DNA from 3 places in the Mesorhizobium shangrilense genome. Region 1 is predicted to be linked to each of the others. Evidence: riboswitches for the same ligand, from Rfam matches in the RefSeq annotation. Region 1 holds a riboswitch; each other region holds the start of a gene.
What was found. Region 1 has a riboswitch for cobalamin ahead of ABVQ20_RS04345 (DUF1636 family protein). Riboswitches for the same ligand answer to the same signal wherever they lie in the genome.
Positions count from the first base shown of each region.

Region 2: linked by a shared signal. The riboswitch ahead of ABVQ20_RS00965 (CbtB domain-containing protein) and the one ahead of ABVQ20_RS04345 (DUF1636 family protein) in region 1 are both predicted to bind cobalamin.
Region 3: linked by a shared signal. The riboswitch ahead of metE (5-methyltetrahydropteroyltriglutamate--homocysteine S-methyltransferase) and the one ahead of ABVQ20_RS04345 (DUF1636 family protein) in region 1 are both predicted to bind cobalamin.

Region 1 is NZ_JBEWSZ010000001.1:831,626-836,138, reverse strand. It holds gene ABVQ20_RS04355 (NADH-quinone oxidoreductase subunit A) at 1-329, opposite strand, end outside; gene ABVQ20_RS04350 (winged helix-turn-helix domain-containing protein) at 662-1,861, shown strand; cobalamin riboswitch at 1,891-2,097, shown strand; gene ABVQ20_RS04345 (DUF1636 family protein) at 2,136-2,564, shown strand; gene cobW (cobalamin biosynthesis protein CobW) at 2,567-3,604, shown strand; gene ABVQ20_RS04335 (cobaltochelatase subunit CobN) at 3,624-4,513, shown strand, end outside.
Region 2 is NZ_JBEWSZ010000001.1:164,032-168,544, reverse strand. It holds gene metH (methionine synthase) at 1-568, opposite strand, end outside; gene ABVQ20_RS00970 (histidine phosphatase family protein) at 684-1,256, opposite strand; adenosylcobalamin (AdoCbl) riboswitch at 1,665-1,751, shown strand; gene ABVQ20_RS00965 (CbtB domain-containing protein) at 1,797-2,006, shown strand; gene ABVQ20_RS00960 (CbtA family protein) at 2,168-2,914, shown strand; gene ABVQ20_RS00955 (hypothetical protein) at 3,045-3,650, shown strand; gene ABVQ20_RS00950 (aromatic ring-hydroxylating oxygenase subunit alpha) at 3,637-4,513, opposite strand, start outside.
Region 3 is NZ_JBEWSZ010000010.1:60,414-64,926, forward strand. It holds gene ABVQ20_RS36770 (MurR/RpiR family transcriptional regulator) at 1-117, shown strand, start outside; gene metE (5-methyltetrahydropteroyltriglutamate--homocysteine S-methyltransferase) at 624-2,993, opposite strand; cobalamin riboswitch at 3,087-3,285, opposite strand; partial or broken gene ABVQ20_RS36780 (adenosine kinase) at 3,702-4,513, opposite strand, start outside.

The DNA of each region.
Region 1 (4,513 bases):
GCAAAGCCGATGGTCAGCACCGCCAGGAAGACCATCATCGACCAGAAGCCGAGCATGCCGATCTTCGAGAAAGACACCGCCCATGGGAACAGGAAGGCAACTTCCAGATCGAAGATGATGAACAGGATCGACACCAGGTAGAAGCGGATGTCGAATTTCATGCGGGCGTCGTCGAACGAGTTGAAACCGCACTCGTAAGCGGAAAGCTTTTCGGGATCGGGGTTGCGGTAGGCCACCAGGAAGGGCGCCGCCAGCAGCGCAAGGCCGACCACAAGTGCCACGCCGATGAACAGGACGATGGGCAGGTATGAACCTAGAAGTGCGTTCATGCTCGGCTTTCCGTTGGCGCCAATCCACTTTGATTACAGCACCAGACCCACTTGCGGAAGCGTGACAGTTTAACCGCTGAACCGTTTTAGGGGCTCTATGCTGCAACGCGGCGAGGGTTAGCGCAGCGCTTTCGGCGAAGCAAGTCAAACCTTGTTCAAAACACCGACCTGGACGGCATATACGGGGAAACTGGTCCGATACGCTCCTGTTTGATTTCCTTCACTTTTTACTCCACTTTTCTCTCCTGACATATATCCCGCCAAAACCCTGCTAGCATTCCGCGGAATCACGATCTTACTCCATCCCGAACCCCCATCAGAGTCGCACCCGCATGAAGGAAAAAATCTCGCTTCCCATGGCCCGGCGCATCGCTCTTGCCGCCCAGGGTTTCATGGACGCCAGACCGGCCGGCACGCCCGATCGACGCCATCTCGGTCGCGTGCTCGCCCGTACCGGCCTGCTGCAGATCGATTCCGTCAGCGCGGTGGTGCGCGCTCATTATATGCCGCTCTATTCGCGGCTTGGCCCCTACCCGCTCGCTTTGCTCGACAACGCCGCGGTGACGCGCAAGCGCACGGTGTTCGAATACTGGGCCCACGAAGCCTCCTTCCTGCCGGTCGAAACCTACCCGCTGATGCGCTGGCGGATGGAACGGGCCGAGCGTGGCGATGAAATGTATACCGGGCTGGCCAAATGGGGGCGTGAACATGCCGCCTATGTCGAAGAGATCTACCGGCACGTCGTTGATCGGGGCCCGATCGCGGCTTCCGCGCTGGAAGGTCAGAAAGGCTCGGGCGGCTGGTGGGGCTGGAGCCATGCCAAGCACGCCTTCGAATGGCTGTTCTGGGCCGGGCGCATCACCACGGCGCACCGTCGCGGTTTCGAGCGATTCTACGATCTGCCAGAGCGCGTACTGCCGCAGGCGATCCTAGATCTGCCGGTGCCCGCCGCCGAGGACGCGCACCGCGAATTGCTGCGAATCTCCGCCCGCGCCCACGGCGTGGCGACGGCCGGCGACCTGCGCGACTATTTCCGCCTCTCCCCCGCCGACATGAAGGGGCGGCTCGAGGAACTGATCGATCTCGGCGAGTTGATGCCGGTGCGCGTCGAGGGCTGGGACAAGCCGGCTTACCTTCACAAGGACGCGCGCCTGCCACGAAAAATCGAGGCCCGCGCCCTGCTGGCGCCTTTCGATCCGGTCGTCTTCGAACGATCGCGCTCGGAGCGCCTGTTCGATTTCCGCTACCGCATCGAGATCTATACGCCGGCTGACAAGCGGCAATACGGCTATTACGTCCTGCCGTTCCTGCTCGGTGACAGGATCGTCGCGCGCGTCGACCTCAAGGCCGACCGCCCGGCGAGCGTGCTGCGCGTCCATGCCGCCTATGCCGAACCCGGCGCGCCGCCTGAAACCGCCGCCCAGCTCTTCGAGGAATTGAAGCAGATGCAAGGCTGGCTCGGGCTTGAACGCATTGAAGTGACGCCGGCTGGTGATCTGGGTCCGGCGCTGGCCGACATCGCCGTGTCGTAAGCTCGCGTTGACACCGCTGCCCGCAAAAGCCTAAATCCGCTCCAGACGGTCTCTTCTCTTCAAAGGGAGGAGCCAAGAGGGAATGCGGTGCGGGATCGAAAATCCCAAATCCGCGGCTGTCCCCGCAACTGTAAGCGACGAGCCGAAGCCGAAAACCACTGGGATGTTCCCGGGAAGGCGGCTACCCAAGGCGATGACCCGCGAGCCAGGAGACCTGCCGTCTGCGACAAGAAGAATCCGATCGCCCGGCGGGTTTCCGGGCAAGGAGCAAGATTTGGATCACGACAGCAGTCTTTCGGCTGGAAGAGCGGATTTTTCATCCGGCCATGACAATGCCCTCGAAAAGGTCACCGTCATCGTCTGCGCATCATGCCGCGACGAAACCGGCTCCGACGCCCATCCCCGCGCCGGCGAACTGCTGGCCGAAGATACGCGCCGCGCCGCATCCGGCGAAGATATCCGCATCCGCAGCGTCGAATGTCTCGGTAACTGCAAGCGCCGGCTCAGCGCGGCCATCCTGCGCGATGGCTGCTGGAGCTACGTCTTCGGCGACCTGACCGCGACCAGCGGCGCCGATCTGGTCACCGGCGCAAAACTCTTCGCCACCTCGACCGATGGCCTCATTCCGTGGCGTGGCCGTCCCGATAGCCTCAAGCGCGGCCTTGTTGCCCGCATCCCTCCCCTCGACATGTTGAAGGACTGACCATGACCGCTTCCGTCTCTCGTGTTCCCTGCACCGTCATCACCGGCTTCCTCGGCGCCGGCAAGACGACGCTGGTCCGCCATCTCCTGGAAAACGCCGGCGGCAAGCGTATTGCGATCATCGTCAACGAATTCGGCGACATCGGCATCGACGGCGAAATCCTCAAGGGCTGCGGCATCGACACCTGCCCGGAGGAAAACATCGTCGAACTGGCCAATGGCTGCATCTGCTGCACCGTCGCCGACGACTTCGTGCCGGCGCTCGACCAGATCCTGTCGCTGACGCCAAAGGTCGACCACATACTTATAGAGACGTCGGGCCTCGCTCTGCCCAAGCCGCTGGTTCAGGCCTTTCAGTGGCCGACAGTGAAGAGCCGGGTAACGGTCGATGGCGTTATCGCCGTGGTGGACGGCCCGGCGCTGGCCGAAGGCCGTGTTGCCAACGATATGGAAGCCCTGCAGGCGCAGCGCGTTGAGGACGAGACGCTCGACCACGACGATCCGGTCGAGGAAGTGTTCGAGGACCAGATCGCTTGCGCCGACCTGATCATCCTGTCGAAGAGCGACCTGATGGACGCCGCCGGTTCGGCCCGCGCCAACGCCATCATCAACGAACACTCCGCCCGTGCCGTGAAGATCGTGCCGACGTCTCACGGCAAGGTCGATCCCTCCGTGCTGCTTGGGCTTGGTCTCGCCGTCGAGGACGACATCGAGAACCGCAAATCCCATCATGACGGCGCATTCGACCACGAGCATGACGACTTCGACACGTTCATTGTCGACATTGCCTCGATCGCCAATCCCGACGAACTGGCAAAGCGCGTCGCCACCGTAGCCGAAGAAGAGAACGTGCTGCGCGTGAAGGGCTTCGTGGAGGTCGGCGGCAAGCCGATGCGGCTTTTGCTGCAGGCCGTCGGCCCGCGCGTCAACCATTACTACGACCGCGCCTGGACCCCCGAGGACGACCGTCGTTCGCGTCTCGTCGTCATTGGCCTCAAGGGGCTGAACCGTCCGGCGATCGAGCGTATACTCGCCGGCTGATTTTCAGACACGGGCCGCGATGCACATCCTCACCACGACATCCGCCTCGCTCGACGATCTCGCCGAGCCCGTCGATCTGCGGCAGACGCCGGCGGATATCGTGGCCCTGTCCTTCACCGACAGCGATCTCGCCGGACTGGCGGCGGCCTGGAAAGCCGATGCCGGCCGCCTGCCCTCGATGCGGCTGGCGGCGCTGCGTGACCTGCGCCATCCCATGTCCGTCGACCTCTGGGTCGACAGCGTCGCCCGCCATGCCAAGATCATCCTGGTGCGCATCCTCGGCGGCTACGACTGGTGGCGCTACGGCTGCGACCAGCTTGCCTCGACCGCCCGCGCACGCGGCATAAAACTGGCGCTGCTGCCCGGCGAATGCCGCGACGAGGATCTGCGCCTGATCGAAGCCTCGACGCTGCCGCGCGAGGAGCTCGACGGCCTGCTCGACTATTTTCGCGAGGGTGGCCCGGCGAATATGAGCGCGCTGGTGCGGCGACTGGCTGGGTTGGCAGGGTTGCAGGCAGAAGTTGTCGAGCCAGTCACAGTCCCCAAAGCCGGCTACTACGAACCGGATCGCGGTGTGGTTCCCCTCCCCCTCGAGGGGAGGGTCCAGCCGCAGGCCGGGGGTGGGGTCGCTGCGGCAGTGCGCCGACTTCAAGATAAGCCGAGCCCGGTCGCATCGACCCCACCCGACCCTGCCGGCCACCCTTCCCTCGAGGGGGAGGGAAAGGTCGTGCCTATCCTGTTCTACCGATCAATGCTGCTGGCCGCTGATGTCGCACCGATCGACGCTCTATTTGAAGCGCTCAGCCAGCGCGGCATGCTCCCGGTCCCCATTTTCGTCTCCAGCCTGAAAGACCCAACGTCACTCGCCTTCGTCGAGACCGCGTTTGCCGCGCTAAAGCCGGCCGCCAT
Region 2 (4,513 bases), 670 kb from region 1:
TCAACCCGCGCAATTGCTCGCCATAGGCGAGGCGCAGATCGTCAAAACTTACAGCGCGATAGCCGGGATTGTTGACATCCGGCGACATCGACGCGGTGCGGTTGGTTGGCCCCAGCGCGCCGGCGACGAACCGGCGCTTGCCGTCTTCCTGCTCAGCCCTTTTCGCGGCGCGCCGCACCAGTCGCGCGCCATCGCGGTTCAGCGCATAGACGGCGTCCTCCATGCCGTAATCGGCCTGGGCGATCGAAGTCGAGGAGAAGGTGTTGGTCTCGAGGATATCCGCGCCGGCAATGGCGTACTGATAGTGGATCTCCTCGATCGCCCCAGGCTGCGTCAGGATCAAGAGGTCGTTGTTGCCCTGCTGGTGGCAGGCGCAGCCGGCAAAGACCTCGCCGCGGAAATGATCCTCGTTAAAGCCGAGCCCCTGGATCTGCGTGCCCATGGCGCCGTCGAGGATGAGGATGCGTTCCCGTGCCGCCGCGGTCAGCGCCGCAAGCACCTCCGAACCGTCGGGCTTGGCCGCGACAGGGCCCAGGAGATCGTCCAGCGATGGCGAATTCTGCGACATTTTTTATCCTTGGGGCGACAGCTTAACCCAAGTCACATAAAGACATCTTTATGTCAACATACGCCTTCAAGCGTTGTTTGTCACGCCGCTTTCCAAGGCGTTGGTTGTCGTCCGCTCAATCGGCCTTCTCCGGCCTGGTGACCCGCAGCATCCAGCGGCGTCCGTCGCTGGAGAATTCGGTGACGCCCAGCGGCTCGATATCGATCCTGCGGCAGGCGGAAAGCGGCGCGCCGAGGACATGGACTATTGCCGCGCGGATGACGCTGGCATGCGTCACCGCGATCGTATGGCCATGCTCCGCCATCAGCCCGTCCATGAAGGCCGAAACCCGGCGCGACACATCGGCCAGCGATTCGCCGTCATGCGGGGCAGCATCGGGGTCGCCAAGCCAGGCCGCGATGCCCTCAGGGTCGTCCCCGTGAACCTCTTCAAGACTCTTGCCTGCCCAACGTCCATGGTCCTGATCCATCAGAAGAGGCTCGACGGAAGCCTGCAGCGCCATCGCCTCGGCGGTCTGCCGGGCTCGCAGCATCGGGCTCGTCAGCACCCGGTTAGCACGGCGCAATCCCGCCCCAACCGCCGCCGCCAGCCCATGCGCGCGCGGCTCCAGCGCCTCGTCGAGCGCGAACGCCCCCTTGCGCGTCGCCAGCGTTGCCCCGCTGCGGATCATGGTGAGGCGTACGAGCATGAGACTGCCTATTTCATTCACCGAGCGCAGGATTCCGCAGGTACGCCCGGACCTCTAGTTTCGTTGACATACTATATTCCCGGCGCCCCACCGTCGCACTTCGGGCAACGGCGATGATGGAAGTCCGAGCCATTGGCACCATAGACGTGTCCGCAGGCTTCCCGTTCACACTGGACGGCCCAGATATACTGAAGATGGTCCGTGCCCTTGAATTCAGTTTTGCGCAGCAAGCGCTGGTTATTCCGGTTCAGGTCGCCTTCGTCTGCCACGCCAATGCTCCGTGCTTTGCGTCAAGCATATAAGAATCGTGCCGGATCCGAGTAGCGCGCGTCTAATTTCAAACTGGCATACCGCCACCACCCACAATTCGTTGACGGCTATCGATCCGGTGGATATGGTCTTCAACGATACGGGTTTGGAAGCCGGTGTAAATCCGGCACGGTCGCGCCACTGTGATCGGCAATGTTGTTGCTGAAAGTCAGGCCTTCTCCCGTAGCTGAAGTTTGAGGAACGGGACGCAGCATCCCAGGAGAGGTCCATATGTCCAACGCTACTTTCGCACCCGCCTACGGTCCGGTTGCTATCCCTGTAAAAGAACTTTTGCCGTGGGCGATCTTCGGCGGTCTTCTCCTGATGCTGGCGATCTATTTCATCGGCGCGGAGCAAGGCGCGACCTCGCTGATCTCCGGCATGGGTGTGCACGAGTTCGTGCATGACGGCCGCCACCTGCTTGGCTTCCCCTGTCACTGATGCATTCCGCCCGGAAGCGCGCCGCGCTTCGGGCAATTGACATAGTGCTTTAGGCCGCGCGTCCTTCAGGGACGCGTTACGGTCTTGCAATGCAATGAACATGCAACAAACGCATGATCCCTGCCCAACCGGCAGCGCATCATGCCGTGGGGACAACGGTCATGGTTGGAAATCTTCTTCTTCGCGGGATGCTGGTCGGCATCTTCGCCGGCATTCTCGCATTCGGCTTCGCCAGGATCTACGGCGAGCCGCAGGTCGACCGCGCCATCGCCTTCGAGGAGGCCAACGCCCAGGCCGCAGGCGAAGCGCCTGAACCCGAAATCGTCAGCCGCTCGACACAGGCCGGCCTTGGCCTGTTGACCGGCGTGCTGGTCTATGGCGCGGCGGTCGGCGGGCTGTTCTCGCTGGTGTTTGCCTATACCTATGGCCGCGTCAGCAATTTCGGTCCGCGCGGCACCGCCGCCCTCCTGGCGCTGGCCGGCTTCGTCGCCATCGTCCTGGTGCCCTACATCAAATATCCGGCCAATCCGCCCTCGGTCGGCAACGGCGATACGATCGGCGCGCGCACGGAACTGTACTTCGTCATGCTGATGGTTTCCATCGCGGCGCTGATCGCCGCCGTGGCGCTGGCGCGGCGGCTGTGGGCGCAGTATGGCGCCTGGAACGCGACGATCATCGCCGGTGCGGCGTTCATCATCTTCATCGCCCTCGTCCAGTACGCGCTGCCGCCCATCAACGAAGTGCCTGAAAAGTTCTCGGCTGACCTGCTCTGGCGCTTCCGCGTCGCCTCGCTCGGCATCCACGTCGTGCTGTGGACGACCCTCGGCCTCGTCTTCGGCGCCCTGGTCGAACGCAGCTATGGCGGCCAGCTTAGCCGTCCGGTCTCCAAACGGCCGGCCATGCGCTAATGCATGTCGCCCAAAAGTGGCTCCGGTTTTGGGAGAACGACATGCACAAAAACAAAAAACTAAAGCGCGTCGCGCTTTAGCAATGCTTCGGCGCATTAACCGTTCAATGCGCCTTGCGGCGGCGTCCCTCGTGGGCGCCGTTCTGCTTTTCGCTTTTGCCGCTCCCGCCGCCGCCCATGGCGGCAGCGTCGGCGGACCGACCAGCGGCATTGCGATACCCAGCCTCACCCACGGCCAGATGGCTGTCATCCATGACTATCGCGGCAGGATCCTCGACCTTGCCGCGCGCCAGCAACGGACCGACCTGACGTTCCGGCGGCTGATGAACTACGGCAACATCCAGTACAGCTACTGCCTGTGGGGCCTGGTGCCCGGCAGCCTGCGCGACGAGGAAAGCCCCTTCAACGAATGCAGCCATGCCTATCTGTCGGCGGCGCAGGCGCTGCTGGTCTACATGCGGGAGATGGGTGACCAGAAGCAGGCCGTCGACGCACTGATCTCCGACATCGACGCCGACATGGTCCGCAACCAGGCATCGTTCGTGATGTGCCGGTTCAGCGGCGAAGCCTTCAACACCGCGAACGTGATCTCGCCCGGCTGGAGCGGCATTTTCTTCCACGTTCCCAGCCTGGTCACTTTCGCCATGCTGGCGCTGCTGCTCACGGCGGGCGTGCTGGCGCTTGCGGGTCCAAAGGCCCGGCGCCGCGATGATGCCAGCGGCGTCAATCCGGTCTAGTAGTTGCAAGCGGAGCCCGACCCGGGCTTGCCTGCAATTCCCCGGCCGGCGTGAGGTTGCTCACGACGGCGCCGGAGATCACGCCGCGCAGTTCGATTGGCCTTGCGTCCACGCCCGTGCGCGCCGCGATATAGTCCATGGCCTTGTCGCAATACCAGTCGGCGAAGGCCAGGACATAGGCTTCGTCGGGCAGGCTGTAGGGCCCGGGTACATACCCCACCGAGTTCACGCCACGCTGATTGACCTCCACCAGGTCCCGGTCCTGGAGATTGGTGACGTTCCACAAGGCGGTGAGATGCTCGACGTCGTAGTCGACGCCCTCGACCGCGTCCTTGTGGACGAGCCATTTGCAGGTCACCACCGTCTCTCCCGCCGCGGTCGGCATGGCGCTGAAATAGACCGTGGTATCGGCGGTCGAATGGCAGAAACTGTGCGGCTCGATGGCCCAGCGCAGCGAGCCGATGTCGCCGGCGCCCTCGACCATCAGCTTCCGGCAGGCAAGCGCGCCGTCGATGGTGAGCCCGACATGCCCCTTGTTGAGCGGAAAGCGCTCGACCTGCCACCATGGACCGGCGAAGGGGCCTATGCCGAGCCCGGCTTCTTCGACCCGGGCGGCGAAGGCCGCATAGTGCGAATCCGGCGCGAGCGCGAAATGCCCATCGGCGCTGACCCCGATGGGGAAGGTCAGGCACAGTTCGGGATGGCCGACCCCGCAATGGTAGCACTCCCGCGCATTCTCCATCACAAGCTTCCAGTTGCCGCGCTCGACCAGCGTGTTCTGGAAGGCGATCTTGGCCTCCTCCAGCCTGTGCGGGGCAAGCAACGGCTCGAGATCGGCGCGGAAGCGCGCGAAGGAAGGCGGC
Region 3 (4,513 bases), on a different contig from region 1:
GTCGAGATTCTGGCGGCAGTGGCGGCTGCGCACTCTGAAACGAATGCCGCAGAGCGGGTAAAACAGTTGGAAGAGCAGCTTGCTTTTTATGGCATTTATTGGGAGCCCCCTCGATAACATCTGGAAGCTTCCGATCGGGCGGGCGTGAGGGCAGCCAGGCTGCCGGCGATGGCGATTTCCGAAGGTCGTTCAGATGGTGCGCCCGATAACGCCTACCAAGCCCCGTCCAGCCGCAGAAGGTCAATGCCAAGGCGAACGCCGCGCAAAAGACGTGGTTGGAGGCGCAGGCAGGGCTCGCCAACGTCGGCTCAGCATCCGATAGCGGCCGTCAGCCGAAGCATCTGTCTCAATGGTCGCACGGTCAGCTTTCCCTTTGCCGGCATCACGCCCTCCTCGTTCACCACATCTGAGCGGCGCGCACCGATAGCCTGCAGAAGATTGCAGCCTCGACATCGAGCCTAGACCTCTGCCGGAGAACTTGATCGAATTGATTGCTACCCCTGACCAGCAACGCGAACCTGCCGAAGGGAAATTGTAGCTTTCGTTGAATGATTCATTTCCAAGAAGTAATCGTTTTGGCAAATTCACGGCCGACATGCGGCAGCTGGTAAATCACCACATGGTTAGGAATCAGGAAATCCTCCGGCCTGCACTTTCTTCCGCAGCGCGCATACTGCCGCGACCATGTTCATGAGGGCAGGGCGGACCTCCTCCCATTTGCGTGTTTTGAGGCCACAGTCCGGATTTACCCACAGTTGGCCGTCGGACAGTCGCTCGCGGGCAAGCATGACGAGATCCGAAATCTCGCCAACTTCCGGGACACGTGGTGAGTGAATGTCGTAGACTCCGGGACCGATTTCGTTCGGATATTTGGAGCTCTTGAAGGCGTCTAGCAGTTCCATTTTCGAGCGCGACGTCTCAATCGAAATTACATCCGCATCCATTTCAGCGATCGCGTCGATGATCTCGTTGAACTCCGAATAGCACATGTGAGTATGGATTTGGGTCGCGTCCTCTACACCCGTTGAAGCGAGCCGGAAGCATTCGACAGCCCAATCGAGGTAGACTTTCCAGTCGGACTTGCGCAGTGGCAGGCCTTCGCGAAACGCGGCCTCGTCGATCTGGATCATCCTTGCGCCGGCTCTTTCGAGGTCCGCCACTTCATCGCGGATGGCGAGCGCGATCTGGCGGCAGGCCTCGGCGCGGGATACGTCGTCGCGAACAAAAGACCAGTTAAGAATGGTCGCCGGGCCTGTGAGCATTCCCTTCACCGGTTTTTCCGTCAGCGACTGGGCAAATTGCCACCAGCGCACCGTCATCGGATTGGGCCGCGATACGTCGCCGAAAATGATGGGAGGGCGCACGTAGCGGGAGCCATAGCTCTGCACCCAGCCATGCTGGGTGAAGGCGAGGCCGGACAGTTGCTCGCCGAAATGCTGCACCATGTCGTTTCGTTCGAACTCGCCGTGCACCAGCACGTCCAGCCCGATCTCCTCCTGCCAGCGAATAGCAGCCTCGGTCTCCTTCTTCAGGAAGGTCTCGTAGTCGACATAGCTCAGTTCGCCCTTCGCATGAGCGGAGCGCGCCTTGCGCACCTCCGGCGTCTGCGGAAAGGACCCGATGGTCGTCGTAGGGAACGGCGGCAGGCCGAGCGTGCCAGCTTGGACTTTGGAACGCTCGGCAAATGCGCTCTTTCGTTGCTTCATGCCGCCGTCAATGCTGGCGATCCGCCCCTCGACGAGCGGATCATGGACCTTTGTGGACATTGCGCGCGCGGCGGCAGCCTCGGCAGAAGCTTTCAATGCGCCTACTGCGGCCTGCCTGCCTTCGGACAAGGCTTGGGCCAGCACGACCAGCTCTTCGGTCTTCTGGGCCGCGAATGCCAGCCACGAACTGACGTCCACATCGAGCGCGGTCTCCATCCCCAGGTCGATCGGCACATGAAGCATCGAGCAGGACGGCGCGATCTCGACGCGGTCTAGGGGCCAGCCGGCGACGATCGGCTTGATGCGGTCGAGAATCGCAGGCAGGTTCGCGCGCCAGACGTTGCGGCCGTCGATCAAGCCAAGCGAGAGCACCAGATCCTTCGGTGCGAGCCGACCAACCGTCTCCAACTGCTCGGGAGCGCGCACGAGATCGAGATGCAGGCCCGCCAAGGGTAGGGAAATCGCGGTCTCGAGATTATCTTCCAGCGGCCCGAAATAGGTAGCCAGCATGATCTTCAACTCGGGCGCGGCTTTCGACAGCTGGCCGTAGGTGAATTCGAATGCAGCTCGTTCGTTCGGGTTAAGATCGAGCACAAGCGCCGGCTCATCAATCTGCACCCAGTCGGCTCCCGAAAGCTTCAGCCTCCGCAGGAGTTCCTCGTAGACAGGCAACAGCCGCGGCAGAAGCGCTATCGGATTGAAACCTTCGGCAGGTGACTTCGCCAGCTTGAGGAAGGTGACCGGTCCAAGGATGACCGGGCGTGTGTGAATGCCGAGGGCTTTAGCCTCGAGGAAGTGATCGACCGGTTTCATAGACAAGAGGGCGAAGGTCTGATCGTCGGTCAGCTCCGGCACGATGTAGTGATAGTTGGTGTCGAACCATTTGGTCATTTCCATCGCGGTCGAGCGGTGCCCCTGAGCCACATGCTCGTGGCCGGCATGTCCACAACCTGCGGTCTCACCCTGCTTGCCGCGCGCCATCGCGAAGTAGATGTCGAGTGGGACCTCGCCGCCCTTCCATGCGTAACGGGACGGCACGGCGCCGACCATGGCTGCAGTGTCGAGCACATGGTCGTAGAGTGAGAAGTCGTTCGACGGAATTTTCGATACGCCGCAATCGTGCTGCTCCCTCCAGTTAGCGGCACGGAGCGCCTTCGCCGTCGCCAGAAGGTCGGCAGCGGAAGATTTTCCGGACCAGTAGCTTTCAAGCGCGAATTTCAGTTCTCGCCGGCGACCCATACGCGGCATGCCGAGCGTTGCAACAGGAATTTGCTGAGAGATAGTCATGCCATACCCCGATGGTTGGGGCGTGGGGCAAGGAAGGCGCTAGCAGGCCGGCATGAACGCCGGGCTGCCGCGGCCACCGAGACACCCCGCCCGTGGACGTTGTTCGCCGTGGCAGGTCTCCTGGCTCGCGGGTCACAGCCTCTGCCCGTCTTCCCGAGGCTGTTCGCCTCAGTGACATTGCTGGGTTGGCTCGCCGCTAACAGTTGCGGGGGCAGCGCCGGCATCGCACCGGCTTCCCTCTTAGCTCCGTTGCGGCAGCGCCGTACGGAGAACCACGACCCGCCGACAATCACAGCAGTCCGCGCTCTTGTCAATCCAGCATAACGAAATGTTTATGTGTTTATGTGATTGCGCCGTGCACTTATCGGCGTGTTGCCAAAGTCGCTTTGATCGTTGTCGTGAGCTGTTGGCGCTGCAGCCACTCTCCAGTCCGCGCAAGCTGTGCGCTGAGCGGCCGGCAAATCTGCGAATCACATGATTCGCTCTTTGAACGACTTGCGGCAAATGTCAGCGTCGTGATGATCAAGATCGCCTGGAACTGTTACCGGCATTTGCGTCAACGTTCCTGAGCCTCGACAACCAGAAACTCAGACGGAAAGCCGCCAGCTTTCACGGATGGGCATGCGACATTTCGATTTACCCGCGCTTGCCTGGACCGCCTGCACAACGGGGAGATGGGCAGCTCGTCGCGGAAATGCCCACCTGATGTAGCCCCGCCTGTTCCGCCTCGCGGCGCAGATTCTGCCTTGGCCTTGGGCCGATCTGCTGGATCACCAGACCGGCGGCCAGTGAGCCGAGGTCGCCGCAGGTCTTGAGGTCGCGGCCTTGCGTGTAGCCGTGCAGGAAACCGGCGGCATAGAGGTCGCCGGCGCCGGTCGTGTCGACCAGTTCCTTGATCGCGGTCGCCTGGATGACCACGGTCTCGTCGCCGCGCACGATGACCGAGCCTTTTTCCGAGCGGGTCACGGCGGCGATCCGGCAATCCTTGCGGATCTGTGCCAGCGCCTCGTCGAATGACGATGTCTGGTAGAGCGACTTGATCTCGTGGCTGTTGGCAAAGACGATGTCGACGGTGCCCGAGCGCATCAGGTCGAGGAACTCGTCGCGGTAGCGGTCGACGCAGAACGAATCCGACAGCGTCATCGACACTTCGCGGCCCGCCGCGTGCGCCAGCTTGGCCGTCTGCCGGATGGCCTCCTTGGCGCGCGGCGGGTCCCACAGATAGCCCTCGAAATAGGTGATCTTGGCACCGGAAGCCTTGTCGGCCTCGACATCCTCCGGCCCGAGCTCGACGCAGGCGCCGAGATAGGTGTTCATCGAACGCTCGCCGTCGGGAGTGACGAAGATCATCGAGCGCGCCGTCGGCGGCTCGCCCTTGAGCGGCTTGGTGTCGAAGGCGACGCCCTGCGCATGGATGTCGTGGGCGTAGATTTCGCCGAGCGCATCGTTCGAGACCTTGCCGAAGAAAGCGGCTCGGCCGCCGAAGCTGGCGACGCCGGCCGCCGTGTTGCCGGCGCTGC